DNA from 3 places in the Anaerobacillus sp. ABA4_114 genome. Region 2 is predicted to be linked to each of the others. Evidence: a T-box and tRNA genes for the amino acid it is inferred to sense, from the RefSeq annotation. Region 2 holds a T-box; the other regions hold tRNA genes.
The links. The T-box of region 2 lies ahead of leuS (leucine--tRNA ligase). A T-box ahead of a tRNA ligase gene usually reads a tRNA of that ligase, here a tRNA-Leu.

Region 1 (5,061 bases), 1.0 Mb from region 2:
ATTATTTAAAGAGTTTGCAGGAACAAAAGGATCACTACAATGGTTTCAACTTGTTTGTGGGTAATGTAAATGAGTTCTTTTACTATTCAAACCGCGAGAACGAGGTTAGGAAAGTTGAGTCGGGCATTCATGCTGTAAGTAATCACCTGTTGAATACAAGCTGGCCCAAAGTGGATCGAATCAAGAGAGAACTATCAGATTATCTTGACCAAACTAAAGAGATTGACTCTGATCAGCTGTTCAAATTACTTGATCATGCTGAACCAGCGCCAGATAAAGATCTTCCAAACACAGGTATCCCGCTAGAATGGGAAAGACTTTTGTCGCCCATCTATATTAAATCTGAAAAGTATGGCACCAGAGCACAAACGATCGTTATGGTCTCTAACGAAGGAGAAGTGACGTTTCTTGAAAAAGCTACCGGTGAAAAAATAAACAAGTTTCATTTTTCAATCGACCGTTCATAATACGTGCTCTAGAGGAATACATTATATCCTACCTATCATTACCAGCTTAAATATGGTAATAAAGACCAGGTTTATGATTGGTCTAAAGAGGGTAACTAGGGGTTACTAAGTATGAGGAGGGGTTTTATTGAAACGAAAGCGTCACTATGTTGAAGATCAGCTACTAAGGGAAGCCTCTAATATTCGAGAGTATCGTAAGGTAGATGTTGAAGTGGTAGCCAAGAAATATCCTGAACGCAGTGCGCCTCCAAAGAAAAATAAAACTCTTGTTCAATCATCAGTATAAGCAGGGGATTAAATCCCTTGCTTTTTTTATGTGAAAAACTATTGCAATCTAGTAAGATTATTGATAATATAAATCTTGTCCTCATAAACAACGTTTTTCGACACAATGTCTTTGAAAAAAAGTGTTGACGTGAATGGACAAGTAGTTATACAATATAGAGGTCGCTGTTTATTTGGAGGATTAGCTCAGCTGGGAGAGCATCTGCCTTACAAGCAGAGGGTCGGCGGTTCGAGCCCGTCATCCTCCACCATTCTTTCTCTATAAAAATACTTCGCCGGTCTAGCTCAATTGGTAGAGCAACTGACTTGTAATCAGTAGGTTGGGGGTTCAAGTCCTCTGGCCGGCACCACACACGCGGGTGTGGCGGAATTGGCAGACGCGCTAGACTTAGGATCTAGTGTCTTACGACGTGGGGGTTCGAGTCCCTTCACCCGCACCATTAGAATCACATAGGTATGCGCCCGTAGCTCAATTGGATAGAGCGTCTGACTACGGATCAGAAGGTTAGGGGTTCGACTCCTCTCGGGCGCGCCATACATACTTGGGGCCTTAGCTCAGCTGGGAGAGCGCCTGCCTTGCACGCAGGAGGTCAGCGGTTCGATCCCGCTAGGCTCCACCATATTGGAGGAATACCCAAGTCTGGCTGAAGGGATCGGTCTTGAAAACCGACAGGGGCTTAACGGCCCGCGGGGGTTCGAATCCCTCTTCCTCCGCCATTTGCGGGTGTAGTTTAGTGGTAAAACCTCAGCCTTCCAAGCTGATGTCGTGGGTTCGATTCCCATCACCCGCTCCAATTTAGTGGCCCGTTGGTCAAGCGGTTAAGACACCGCCCTTTCACGGCGGTAACACGGGTTCGAATCCCGTACGGGTCACCATTTCAAAGAAGCTTACGGGCTTCTCACCCAAGGGTTCCCCTGCAGAAGTTCTCTCGAAGAAGAGAAATCAGCAGGACTAGCTAACGCGTCGGAATCCCGTACGGGTCACCATTTCTTATAATAATTTTATTTGATTATGAAGCGACAGCACACTCAAAGAGGTGCTTTTTTTGTTGTCCAAATGAACCTCTCACCTAAGAAGGGCATACAGTGTCTATATCAAGTGAGAAGGGATGGAAATGATGTACAGTGAAGAACATGAGCACATCGCATACCACATTCATACCTATGAGGCTCCTCGTCAACAACAACCAGTGATGCAGCCACCTTCTAGTCCACCATCAACGACACCACAAATGCCTATGTCAGCACAAGCAGGAACGCAGGCAGTAGACCCGTTTGCGATCAGAGGGTGTTTATACCGCTACACGTATATATGGATGAAAGGTGGAAATCGCTTCTGGTTCTGGCCAGTTTTTGTTGGCAGAAGATCTGTATCTGGATTTCGATGGACTGGAAGAAGATGGGTATATACAGGCATTGATCTTAATCGAATCGAAATGTTTACTTGTTAAGTGGATGAGCGCTTTTAACGAAGCGCTCAAAATATGTAACAGAATAGTTAAAAAATTATCTGGTATTTTCGTCGTCTTCATGGGACAATGTAAGAAATCTTTTATTTGAGAAAGTCAGGTGTAGACGATTGCGCTTTCCGTTATGGTCAAGAAAGCTTTTTGTAGCATTCATTGCTGTAATCACGCTTGGTACAGTTATACCAACAGAATATTTACAAGATCTTAAACCTGCACAAAAGACTGAAGCTAACTACCAAAAAGACGTTTCACACGTTGTTGAAACGGACGAGCCTCCTCAACTATCATATGAAGAAGTCGAGAGAGAACCCCTACGATGGCCTGAGATTGCAGAACGCTCTTCATCATCTGAGGTAGTAGAAGAATTCATTACATATGCTTCACTACAAACTGAAGAATTAGGAATAAGAAAGTTTGGCGACACGATTGCTAACCGTGTTGGGTCCGAATATATAAATTTAATCGTTCCGAAAGTAAGCGAGGTCATTACATCTAAAGTCGAAGAACTAGATGTTGATTTCGTTCGTTCACTTCGTTTGACTGATAAACCATCTGGTGGTTATGGTGAACGTATCATGCACGTGTACAACGAGAAAACAGGGAATGACTTGATGAGGTTTCATGTGAGAAGAGACCATCCACCTCAGGATGGGTACTGGTTTAACTTTCATTATCATGACGAAAAAGATAACTTTAGTGAGCATCATGAAGTTGGGAAAATTTATTGGGATAAAAACACTCCGCCAAAATGGCTCTCATAATGAGGCATGCGGGGTGTTTCTGTTTGATTGGAAGGGGAATGAATAGAGATGGAACTCGTTCAATGTATAAGAGATGTATTTGAAGAAGATCCTTTAACAGGTACTGAAAATGAAAGGAAATTATTTAAAAAAGGAAATTTTTATCCAGCCTATCAGGATGATCACGAGAACTGGATAACAGTTGATGACGAAGGGGAGCATCATATCATTGCTAGTGGTGAGTCACCAATAAAGGATTTCTGGTTTTTGTATCGTTTTAGAATCGCATAAGTAAACGCTGCTCAATTGAGCAGCGTCGTATTACTTCTTTTTAGGGCGCGCTTGTTGCGGGCCTCTTTTTTTATTCATTTGGAGAGCATCCTCACCGCTTTTAGTACCCTGAGCCCCTGTTTTGGGATCGTAGCCATTGCGACTTTTCATTGAGCAATCCTCCTTTTAGGTGTCACTCAATACTATGCCCAGACCAAACTCAAATTAAAACATAGGATTTTCTTCAATAAATTGATATACGTTACGTACGAGTTCATCTGAAGATGTAGCAGTAACGCGCTCTCCGTTAACGAGACAATACATCTCCTGACTACATAACGTACAATGCCCTAGACAAGAATATTCTAATACATCTAGATCATGGTCTTTTTCAAGTATTTCCATCGCTTTATGTGAACCGCTTGATAGGTTGCTCATACAAAACTCTACGATAGGATTCATGCTATTATCACCTCAATGCTGATTGCAAGTTCTACACTTGTTCATTTTATCAAGAAGGAATGGTAATGAACAACCTTTTCAATTGAGCAGAATAATAAGCAATATTCAGTAAATACGATATACTAAATGCGTATAGAGGGTTTATTTCTTTAAAATAAGGAAAAATAAAATAATGAAGCTTATAGAGGAGGGTCATTATGAATAAACCAGTTATCGTAGGAACAGGACCAGCAGGTTTAACCGCTGCAATTTATTTAGCAAGAGCAAATATGGAGCCTCTCGTTATCGAGGGTCCAGAGCCGGGTGGTCAATTAACCTTGACGACAGATGTAGAAAACTTTCCTGGGTTTGCTGATGGAATACTTGGCCCAGAGTTAATGGAAAACATGAAGAAACAAGCATTACGCTTCGGTGCTCGAATTGAAAGAGGCTGGGTTAAGGATATCGATTTTTCAAAAAGACCTTATACTTTAAAAACCGATACGCTTGGTGATGTAGAAGCAGATGCGGTATTGATTTCGACTGGTGCTTCGGCAAAGTTATTAGGAATACCAGGAGAATCCGAGAATATGGGTAGAGGTGTAAGCACTTGCGCGACGTGTGATGGGTTCTTCTTTAGAAATAAGAAGATCGTCGTTGTGGGCGGAGGAGACTCTGCGATGGAGGAAGCCACTTTCCTTACTAAGTTCGCTTCGGAAGTTACGATTCTTCATCGAAGGAACGAACTCAGAGCATCAAAAATCATGCAAGAAAGAGCGCGTAATAATGAAAAGATCTCATGGAAGCTTAACTACTCACCTGTTGAAGTTGTTTCAGATGGAAAGAAAGTAAGCGGAATTAGAGTAAAAGAAAGTGATTCAGGAAATGAAGAAACGATTGAGACAGATGGAATCTTTGTAGCGATCGGTCATAAACCAAACACTGATTTTCTTGAAGGAAAAATAGACATGGATGACAAAGGCTACATCAATGTTGAACCAGGAACTACTCGTACGAACCTTCCAGGTGTATTCGCGTGTGGAGACGTGCAAGATTTTACTTACAGGCAGGCAATTACAGCAGCAGGCACTGGGTGTATGGCAGCGATGGATTGTGAAAGATTCCTTGAAGGAAATGCTTTCATCGATTGGAGCATGTAATAAAGAAACGGAGGGATCCCCCTCCGTCTTTTTTTATTCGACATCTAAATAGTTTATGGTATCTTTTATTCGATCTTTCTTAGGTATCATGACTTCGAGGATACCGTTCTCATATTTCCCCTTCACATTCTTCATTGAAAAGGAATAGGGCAGTTTGATCAATCTGCTAGTACTCGAATACGCTCTTTCCTGTTTATAGTACTTTTGTTTATCATTCCGTTCTTCTTGA
Region 2 (5,061 bases):
TAATTTTAGTTGGATTAATAGGCGAATGGTACGCCTTCAGAAAAGTCTTCTAAAGGCGTTCCAGTTTATGATGAAACTGTCATGTAATAAATAGGCTGCTTCGATTGCTTTAACAATATTTTTGCAGCCATCCTCGCAGCCTTGCGGTCTTCTGCAAGCACAACGATTTCTTTATCACAAACATCATTTTCCTTTGTCTGTCTACCGAGATAAGAAAGCGGGATGTTCTTTGCTTTCTCATACGGTGTACGGTGCGAAAGAATGTAATCTCTTACATCGATCAAGCAGTATTTATCATCATCAAAGGGATCAACATTGATCGGCTTTAAATACGTATAGGGATGAACGACTTTCCATAGCCCAATCGTTATTGCCGCAACAGCGATAGCCATGCCCCATAGTGTCATCTGGATTCTCTCCTTTTCTTAGGAGGGTTACTTTACTTCACCCTCCCACTTCATCATACCGCCTACCATATTCTTCACTTCATATCCTGCTTCTTGTAAATATTCACATGCATGCTCGCTTCGTCTTCCTGAGCGACAAATCATGATGTGCTCTTCGTTTTTGTTGATCTCATCAAGTCGTTCAGGAATAGTACCAAGACGAATATGTTTAGCCACAGGAATCTTTCCTTCTGCTACCTCTTCATCCTCACGAACGTCGATTAGCGATACGTTTTTTCCCTCATTTAGTAGCTCTTGAACCTCTTCAGGTGTAATCGTCTTAACTTCATTACTCATTTAACATACTCCTTCCTGAACGATTGTTTTCATTGAATGGTTTCTTCACCAAAACAATCCTACATCATTTTTATCTTTAATTCAAGAAATCAATCTGGCAAGCTTTTGAACAAGAAGTTTCTAGTGATACCATGTCACAAATATAACCCATACTATTATTTTTCACTAAAAAGAGTGATTGGTTCGATACCTTTATAAATCAAAAAAAGCCAGAGGTCTTTATGACCTCTAGCTTCACTCATTTCACTTTAATAACTTAGTTAGCTACAATATTCACAAGCTTTCCAGGAACAGCGATTACTTTACGAATTGTTTTTCCTTCAAGCTGTCCTTCGATCTTCTCGTGAGCCATGGCAATGTCTTGCATTTCTTCTCGAGTTGCTTCAGCAGGGATCGAAATCTTAGCACGTAACTTTCCATTTACTTGCACGACGATCTCTACTTCATCAACAGTCAGCTTGTTCTCATCAAACGTTGGCCAGCTTGCATAAGCGAGTGTATCAGTGTGACCAAGCACCTCCCACAATTCTTCTGTAAGATGAGGAGCTACTGGAGATAGAAGCTTAACAAAACCTTCCATCAGATTGAATGGTAAAGAATCTTGCTTATACGCTTCGTTCACGAAGACCATCATTTGAGAGATCGCCGTATTAAAACGCAAGCCCTCGAAGTCTTCCGTAACTTTCTTAACCGTTTCGTGATAAACACGCTCTAGGCCATCCTCTGATGCTTCTTTTGAGATCGAGCTTTTTGAAAGGTCACCTTCTCCGTATAAACGCCACACACGATCAAGGAACCTTCTAGCACCGTCTAATCCATTGCTTGACCATGCGATGGAACCTTCGAATGGTCCCATAAACATTTCGTAAAGGCGAAGTGTGTCTGCTCCATGCGTTTCAACAATTTCATCCGGGTTAACAACATTCCCCTTAGATTTACTCATCTTCTCATTGTTTTCACCAAGGATCATCCCTTGATTTCGTAGACGCTGGAACGGCTCTTTCGTTGGAACGACGCCAATATCATAAAGGACTTTATGCCAGAAGCGAGCGTATAGCAAGTGCAGAACCGCATGCTCCGCTCCTCCAATATACATGTCTACAGGAAGCCAAGCTTCAAGTTTCTTTGGATCAGCCAACATTTGATCATTATCTGGATCGATGTAACGAAGATAATACCAGCAGCTTCCCGCCCATTGAGGCATGGTATTTGTCTCACGGCGTCCTTTCATACCAGTCTTTGGATCAACTACATTTAACCATTCATCAATGTTAGCAAGTGGAGATTCTCCCGTTCCTGAAGGCTTGATCTCTGTTGTTTCAGGTAGAGTGACTGGAAGATCTTGTTCAGGAACAGCACTCATCGTACCGTCTTCCCAATGGATGATTGGAATGGGTTCTCCCCAATAACGTTGACGGCTGAACAACCAATCTCTAAGTCTGTATGTTGTCTTTTTCTTACCTTTGTTCTTTTCTTCAAGCCACTCAATACTCTTAGTGATCGCTTCTGTTTTATCAAGTCCGTTCAGGAAGTCTGAATTAACATGCTCCCCTTCTTCAGTGTAAGCTTCTTTCGAAATATCTCCACCTGCTACAACTTCTTTTATCGGTAGGTCGAAAGCTGTTGCGAACTCGTAGTCACGCTCATCATGAGCAGGCACCGCCATGATAGCTCCCGTACCATAGCTCATTAGAACATAGTCTGCTACCCAGATCGGAAGCTTCTCATTGTTGATCGGATTGATCGCATATGCCCCTGTGAAGACGCCTGTTTTTTCTTTCGAAAGTTCTGTACGCTCAAGATCACTCTTCGTTTGCACACTTGAACGGTAGTCTTTTACTTTTGCAGCTTCAGAATCAGTTGAAATAAGGTCCACTAGAGGATGTTCTGGCGCTAGAACCATATACGTAGCTCCGAACAGTGTATCAGGACGAGTCGTAAAGACATCGATCGATTCATCATGTCCGTCGATTTCAAACGTTACTTCAGCACCTTCTGACTTCCCGATCCAATTGCGCTGCATCTCTTTAATACTTTCAGACCAGTCTAGGTCTTCAAGATCTTCTAGCAAGCGGTCTGCGTACTCTGTGATTTTCAACACCCACTGTTTCATTGGTTTACGTACTACTGGGTGTCCACCTCTCTCACTTTTACCATCGATGACTTCTTCATTAGCTAGAACCGTTCCTAGAGCTGGACACCAGTTCACAGCAACTTCATCTACGTAAGCAAGACCTTTTTCATATAGTTTTGTGAAAATCCACTGTGTCCATTTGTAGTAGTTTGGATCGGTCGTATTTACTTCTCTATCCCAATCATACGAGAATCCAAGTTCCTTGATTTGGCGACGGAACGTGTTGATGTTTTGCTGAGTAAATTCACGTGGATTGTTACCTGTATCAAGAGCATACTGCTCTGCTGGAAGACCAAACGCATCCCAACCGATCGGATGCAATACGTTGTACCCTTGCATTCGTTTCATACGTGACAATATATCTGTAGCTGTATACCCTTCTGGATGGCCTACGTGCAGACCTGCTCCTGATGGATATGGAAACATATCGAGAAAATAAACTTTTTCTCCCTCTGCTTCTTCAGTCGTTTTAAACGTTTTATTCTGTTCCCAATAGTGTTGCCATTTCTTTTCGATCGATTTGTGATCAAAAGACATGCTAGCTCTCTCCTTCCAACTATCCATAAAATAAAAAACCTCCCATCCCTGTCTATAAACAGGGACGAGAGGTTGAGAATCTGTTATTCACAATCACCCGCGGTACCACCCGGATTAGTGCTGAATCGCACTCACTTAAAACCTTTAACGCAGGCGGACGGGGCTCCCTACTATCTTTCAGGATTCCGATTCAAAGGCGAGTTCATAAAGTTTCTATGTTAACTTTCACCAACCGTTAACTCTCTTAAAGTAGAAGCTTTATTACTATTCCTCATCATAATCTTTCAGTTTAATCTCAGTATATAGTTTGTATTGTATGAATACTTCAGAAAATTGTCAAGAACATTATCATTTTAGACGGTCACATAGGGGTTTATACATTAGGATAAATCTTTCAACAGTAAGATTTCCGTATGAGGCCTGACACGATACGAAAGCAATAAGGTAAGAAGACAAAGAGAACTCTAAACAAGGTAAAACGCACCACTGTGGGTGCGTTATCCTTCTCTATATTTCTTTTGACTAGCTGAGTCATCTTTGGATTTTGGTTTCTGCTTTTCTTCTTTTTGCTCTTCTTTCAGGTCTTCAAGTGGAATAGGGTCTACATTCATCTCAGAAACATCTTCATCGAGCTGACTTCGCTCTTGATCTGGAAGCTGTTCTGGATTATTCGTTTCGCCTTTTTTATGACGCTTTTCATTATCTTTCATACGCTCACCTCTTTATCTGTGTATAGTCTTCTTTACCACAACCTAAATATTCCCAAACATTTAAAAAGGTTTGGAGAAGCCTTTTGAAAGTGATAAAATTTGATTATTATTCTGGACGGGCGCCGTTCGAAAGAGGAGTTGCTCCAATTATGAAATTTGATTATCTTCCCGACCACTTTGGAACTGACATGCGTTACTACTCGTTTAATCATTTCCTACGTCAGACATTCGGTCATAAGGTATTTAAAGTACCTTTAGATGGAGGGTTCGATTGTCCAAACAGAGATGGGAAAGTCGCACACGGAGGTTGTACGTTTTGCAGCGTTAGTGGCTCTGGTGATTTTGCAGGTGATCGAAGAGATGACCTCGTTACACAGTTTAATACGATAAAAGACCGAACTCGTGCTAAGAAGTGGAAAGATGCGAAATACCTCGGTTACTTCCAAGCCTTCACCAATACTTACGCACCAGTTAACGAACTTCGTGAAAAATATGAAGTCATATTACAACAGGAGGGCGTAGTTGGTCTTTCGATCGCAACTCGACCAGACTGCCTTCCGGATGACGTAGTCGACTATTTAGCTGAACTAAACGAGCGGACATTTTTAATGGTGGAGTTAGGATTACAAACGGTACATGACCATACAGGTGATCTGATCAATAGAGCTCACGATTTTGATTGCTATGTTGAAGGGGTAGAAAAACTAAGGAAACATAATATAAACGTCGTTTCACACATCATAAATGGTTTACCTGGAGAAACACCTGAAATGATGATGGAAACTGCAAGAGCGGTATCAAAACTAGACGTACAAGGAATCAAAATTCACCTGTTACACCTTTTGCGTAACACAGCTATGGTTAAGCAGTACGAGAAAGGCATGCTCGATTTCTTAGACCGTGATACTTATGTGAACTTGGTAGTCGATCAGTTAGA
Region 3 (5,061 bases), 680 kb from region 2:
ACGGATATAGTAGCATATTAAGCGGGAAAATCAAGAGATACGAGTGCGAATATACGCAAAAATTAATAATGGGTTGATTTTTCACGCGAATGTTCGCCTTTTTGAACTCCTCGTCATTATCTTCACTCACAAAATAAAACCTCCGAGTGGTGTAACCACTCAGAGGTTTTGAGATACGCGCCTTAGAGGATTCGAACCTCTGACCCACAGCTTAGAAGGCTGTTGCTCTATCCAGCTGAGCTAAAGGCGCATGGTAGTATGTGTGATACGATAACTGAAAGTTAGTATACCACGTTTTCCATTCTTGGAAAAGTCTTAATTAAAATTATGTAATGGAGCGGGTGATGGGAATCGAACCCACGACATCAGCTTGGAAGGCTGAGGTTTTACCACTAAACTACACCCGCAAAATGGCTGGGCTAGCTGGATTCGAACCAGCGCATGACGGAATCAAAATCCGTTGCCTTACCGCTTGGCTATAGCCCAAAATGGTGGAGGGGGACGGATTCGAACCGCCGAACCCTGAGGGAGCGGATTTACAGTCCGCCGCGTTTAGCCACTTCGCTACCCCTCCACTATTTAATTATATGGTAGCGGCGGAGGGGATCGAACCCCCGACCTCACGGGTATGAACCGTACGCTCTAGCCAGCTGAGCTACACCGCCACGCTATGTGATGGTCGGGAAGACAGGATTTGAACCTGCGACCCCTTGGTCCCAAACCAAGTGCTCTGCCAAGCTGAGCTACTTCCCGATTTCATCGCTATGTTATGTAATGGCGCGCCCGAGAGGAGTCGAACCCCTAACCTTCTGATCCGTAGTCAGACGCTCTATCCAATTGAGCTACGGGCGCATCTATTCTGGTGCGGGTGAAGGGACTCGAACCCCCACGTCGTAAGACACTAGATCCTAAGTCTAGCGCGTCTGCCAATTCCGCCACACCCGCATGTGGTTTTGTTCCGTTTCAGCGACAATTAATATAATAACACCCTAAGCCAAAACACGTCAATCATTATTTCAAAAAAACATTTAGTTTTTTCATATCGGGCTATGTAAGCGTTGACAGCTTCTCATTCTTTACCATACGATTATGATACTAAAGGAGCTGAGTAAATTGAGTGTACCACAGTCCATTTATTATGCAAAAGATCTAGACGAAAAAGACCCTCTACGCCACTTCAAAAATGAGTTTTATACTCCGGACCATTCCATCTACATGGATGGCAATTCACTTGGCCTTCTCTCAAAACGAGCTGAAGCTTCTCTACTCCAATCGATTGACGATTGGAAAACGCATGGAATCAATGGTTGGACAGACGCGGAGCAACCATGGTTTTATATGGCAGAAATGCTTGGCAAGATGACTGCGCCCCTTATCGGAGCAAAAGAAGACGAAACGATCACAACAGGTTCGATCACCACTAACCTCCATCAAATGCTAACAACGTTTTACAAGCCATATGATAAGAAAACGAAGATCATCGCTGATTCACTCACTTTCCCTTCAGATATCTATGTAATAAAAGCACAGCTAGAGCTTCACGGACTATCACCAGACGAACATCTCATTCAGGTGCAAAGTTCAGATGGTCGTACGATTGATGAAGACGACATTATTAAGGAGATGACGAACGAAGTCGCACTAGTCCTCCTCCCTTCTGTCTTGTATCGTAGCGGTCAATTACTCGACATCAAAAAAATAACTCGAGCAGCAAATAATAAAGACATCATAATAGGGTTCGACCTTGCGCATTCCGTCGGTGTCATCCCTCATCACTTACACGAATGGGGCGTTGACTTCGCGGTATGGTGCACGTACAAATACTTAAACAGTGGCCCTGGTGGTGTCGGCGGTCTTTATGTCCATGAAAAACACCTAGGAAAGAAACCAGGCCTTGCAGGTTGGTTCAGCTCGAAGAAAGACGTTCAATTCGATATGAGTCATGACCTTGATCATGCACAAACCGCTGGAGCATTTCAAATCGGGACACCTCATATTTTCAGCATGGCTTCATTGATTGGTTCGTTAGAAATTTTTTCTGAAGCGGGCATTGAACAAATTCGAGAAAAGTCGTTAAAGCTCACGAAGTACTTAATGGAGTTAACGGCTTTAAAACTGAATCGCTTTGGCTTCACTATAGCTAACCCTGCAGAGGACCATCGCCGTGGTGGCCATGTTTGTTTAGAACATAACGAAGCTGCTAGAATTTGCAAAGCGTTAAAAAACAAAGGCGTGATTCCTGACTTTCGAGCTCCAAACGTCATTCGTCTTGCACCGATCTCGTTATATACGTCGTTTGAAGATGTGTGGAACGTTGTACATATATTAGAAGAAATCATGGCTACTAAAGAGTATGAGCAATTCACAAACAATCGAAACATCATCGCGTAAACGCGTATAAAAAGTCCCTCAACATTCAATATTAAGATTGATTCAATAGAAGGAGGGACTTTTATGGAACAGTTGAATGAATTGGAGTTGCAGAACCTTCGCCACATGATCGGTGGTCACGACACGCTGGCAAATAAACTTGATACGTATGCCCAAACTTGTACTTGTCCTGAACTAAAGCAAATGCTGCAAAAAGATGCGCAAGATGCAAGAAATACAAAACAACAGCTTATGTCTTTTTTAGGTTAAGGAGGAGAAAGTAATGAATGAGAAGGATATGGTCAACGATTACTTGTCAGCTCTAAATGGAAGCCTGATCAACTATGGTAGTGTTATTTCACAATGTGATAACGAACAACTGCGTCAGACGCTTCAACAAATAAGAAATACTGATGAACAAAGGCAGTATAACCTTTATCACTACGCAAAACAAAAAGGGTACTATCAGCCAGCAGCACCTGCGCAGATGCAAGAAGTACAGCACGTTAAGAATCAGCTTAACGGCCAACAGCCTCAATAATAAACAGCCGGTTTGACCCGGCTGTTTTTTTTATTGTTCCTTAGACTAAGTTTCACATTCCCTATTTTTGGATATTAAAGTTATACACTATATTCGTAGGGAGCGATTAGAATGGAAACGATTCTTAATGCGATCTCGGAGTTCTCCGGATTCATATGGGGCTATCCGATGATGATTTTACTCTTAGGAGGAGGGCTTTTTTTAACCATCCGACTCGGCTTTTTTCAAATTATTTTCTTCCCCCACACCTTGAAACATACGATCGGTAAAATTTTCGAAAAAAACAAAGGCGATGGAACGATCTCGCCATTTCAGGCTTTCACATCTGCTCTAGCATCTACTGCGGGAGCTACAAACATTGTTGGCGTACCGGTTGCGATTGCGTTCGGTGGACCAGGCGCGATCTTTTGGATGTGGGTCGTTGCCATCATCGGGATGTCGACGAAATACTCTGAGATCGTGTTGGGTATCAAGTATCGAGAAAAAAACAAAGATGGGGTTTATGTTGGTGGGCCAATGTATTACATACGTAAAGGACTTAACTGGAAATTCGCATCATGGCTCTTTGCATTCGGTCTAATGATTGAAATTATACCGGGCGTCATGGTACAAACAAACTCGATCTCTACCTTAACCGAAGGATCATTCGGTCTCCCTACCTGGTTGACGGGTATCATTCTGATGATTCTTATTTCAATCGTAGTGTTTGGAGGAATTAAAAGAATAGGATCTGTTGCAGAGAAAATCGTACCGTTTATGATCCTAACCTACATCGGAGGCGCTATCGGTGTGATGGTGATCAACATCGACCAGTTTCCTGAAGTGATGAAGCTGATTTTTGTCCATGCATTCCAACCGATTTCTGCAGCAGGTGGCTTTGCAGGTGCTGGGTTTGCTGCAGCAGTCCGTTGGGGCCTTGCGAGAGGACTATATTCGAACGAAGCTGGAATGGGAACTGCTTCGATCGCACACTCCGCTGCTCACACACCACACCCTAGCCGACAAGGTCTTTGGGGAATATTTAGTGTCTTCATTGATACGATCGTTCTTTGCACAATTACAGCTTTCACCGTTCTCGTATCTGGAGCGTGGAAGGATGTGAAACCTTCTAATGCATCGGATATGGTCTCTGACGCATTTGCTGGATTGATGGGAGAAACGTGGGGCCCAATTTTCGTATCCTCCCTTCTTCTCATCTTTGTCATTAGTACCATCGGTGTCCTGATCTTCTATGGAGAGAAACAAGCAGAATACCTATACGGGTCTAAAGCTTCTAAAGTGATGAGGGTGGTTTATATTTGTGCCGTATTTGTCGGAGCAATCGGTGGCCTTCAGTTCGTATGGGAACTAGTTGATCTCACGTTAGCACTCTTTGTTATCCCTAACGTCATCGCCATCTTATTCCTCAGTAAGGAAGTGAAAGAACTTACAGATGACTACCGAAACAACTTCTTACAGCAACGTAGTAAGGACAATACGTTCAGTGGCTAGTTGGGTACTTTTCTAAAAACTGCCCCTTCCCTCCGCTCTTGCCCACATCATTTATAGACGGATACATATAGTGATAGGGCAAGAGATACTAAGGGGGATCACAACTATGAATTATGGAAATGCACCATATCCAAATGAGCCATACAACCAGGTGGCAGGAGCAAGTATGCCTTACTATTGTTGTAACAACGGCAGCGGCTTTGCCTTAATCGTCGTGCTGTTTATCTTACTCATCATCGTTGGCGCAGCTTTTGTGAAATATTAAGGAAGAAGACAGGATTCGCTCCTGTCTTTTTAGATTGTAGCGAAAGTCTTAAGAGAAATTCGTTAAACGCTCCAAGACGATCTCTTTCCGCATAAATAATTTATCCACTTGTAAATCAAAGAATGAACTGACTCAAAATGACAGTAGAAACATGTCATAACATAATTGGTCGGAAAGTTTAACGTTTGTAAGAATGAATTCTAGTAGGAGTGAATCCCTCTTGACTCCAGTGGTCCAACGGGCGTTTGAGACTCAGAGCGGACCGTTCTTGTCCGATTTGAGGCTCAAGCGTTCGTCCACAGGAAAGCAAGAGGGATTCAAACTCCTACGTTATAGGGAGCGCAACTTTTTAAGCTTTCAACGATCTGGAAGACAGGATTACTTCCTGTCTTTT

Region 1: it encodes a tRNA-Leu, which carries the amino acid that the T-box ahead of leuS (leucine--tRNA ligase) is inferred to sense. The anticodon was not compared.
Region 3: it encodes a tRNA-Leu, which carries the amino acid that the T-box ahead of leuS (leucine--tRNA ligase) is inferred to sense. The anticodon was not compared.

The regions. Positions count from the first base shown of each region.
Region 1 is NZ_JBSWUM010000001.1:2,117,976-2,123,036, reverse strand. It holds gene ACXAEY_RS10700 (NRDE family protein) at 1-467, shown strand, start outside; gene ACXAEY_RS10695 (hypothetical protein) at 595-753, shown strand; tRNA gene ACXAEY_RS10690 (tRNA-Val) at 928-1,003, shown strand; tRNA gene ACXAEY_RS10685 (tRNA-Thr) at 1,027-1,102, shown strand; tRNA gene ACXAEY_RS10680 (tRNA-Leu) at 1,108-1,192, shown strand; tRNA gene ACXAEY_RS10675 (tRNA-Arg) at 1,211-1,287, shown strand; tRNA gene ACXAEY_RS10670 (tRNA-Ala) at 1,297-1,372, shown strand; tRNA gene ACXAEY_RS10665 (tRNA-Ser) at 1,377-1,469, shown strand; tRNA gene ACXAEY_RS10660 (tRNA-Gly) at 1,473-1,546, shown strand; tRNA gene ACXAEY_RS10655 (tRNA-Glu) at 1,554-1,628, shown strand; gene ACXAEY_RS10650 (transporter) at 1,868-2,203, shown strand; gene ACXAEY_RS10645 (YpjP family protein) at 2,332-2,982, shown strand; gene ACXAEY_RS10640 (hypothetical protein) at 3,031-3,252, shown strand; gene ACXAEY_RS10635 (YuzB family protein) at 3,457-3,693, opposite strand; gene trxB (thioredoxin-disulfide reductase) at 3,891-4,832, shown strand; gene ACXAEY_RS10625 (Hsp20/alpha crystallin family protein) at 4,866-5,061, opposite strand, start outside.
Region 2 is NZ_JBSWUM010000001.1:1,112,174-1,117,234, reverse strand. It holds gene ACXAEY_RS05475 (rhodanese-like domain-containing protein) at 66-407, opposite strand; gene ACXAEY_RS05470 (rhodanese-like domain-containing protein) at 435-743, opposite strand; gene leuS (leucine--tRNA ligase) at 1,000-3,414, opposite strand; T-box leader at 3,472-3,701, opposite strand; gene ACXAEY_RS05460 (hypothetical protein) at 3,912-4,124, opposite strand; gene mnmL (tRNA modification radical SAM protein MnmL/YtqA) at 4,274-5,061, shown strand, end outside.
Region 3 is NZ_JBSWUM010000001.1:1,797,122-1,802,182, reverse strand. It holds tRNA gene ACXAEY_RS09145 (tRNA-Arg) at 177-250, opposite strand; tRNA gene ACXAEY_RS09140 (tRNA-Gly) at 334-407, opposite strand; tRNA gene ACXAEY_RS09135 (tRNA-Gln) at 412-486, opposite strand; tRNA gene ACXAEY_RS09130 (tRNA-Tyr) at 490-574, opposite strand; tRNA gene ACXAEY_RS09125 (tRNA-Met) at 589-665, opposite strand; tRNA gene ACXAEY_RS09120 (tRNA-Pro) at 677-753, opposite strand; tRNA gene ACXAEY_RS09115 (tRNA-Arg) at 776-852, opposite strand; tRNA gene ACXAEY_RS09110 (tRNA-Leu) at 861-945, opposite strand; gene kynU (kynureninase) at 1,090-2,391, shown strand; gene ACXAEY_RS09100 (hypothetical protein) at 2,455-2,640, shown strand; gene ACXAEY_RS09095 (spore coat protein) at 2,654-2,911, shown strand; gene ACXAEY_RS09090 (alanine/glycine:cation symporter family protein) at 3,023-4,402, shown strand; gene ACXAEY_RS09085 (YjcZ family sporulation protein) at 4,509-4,667, shown strand.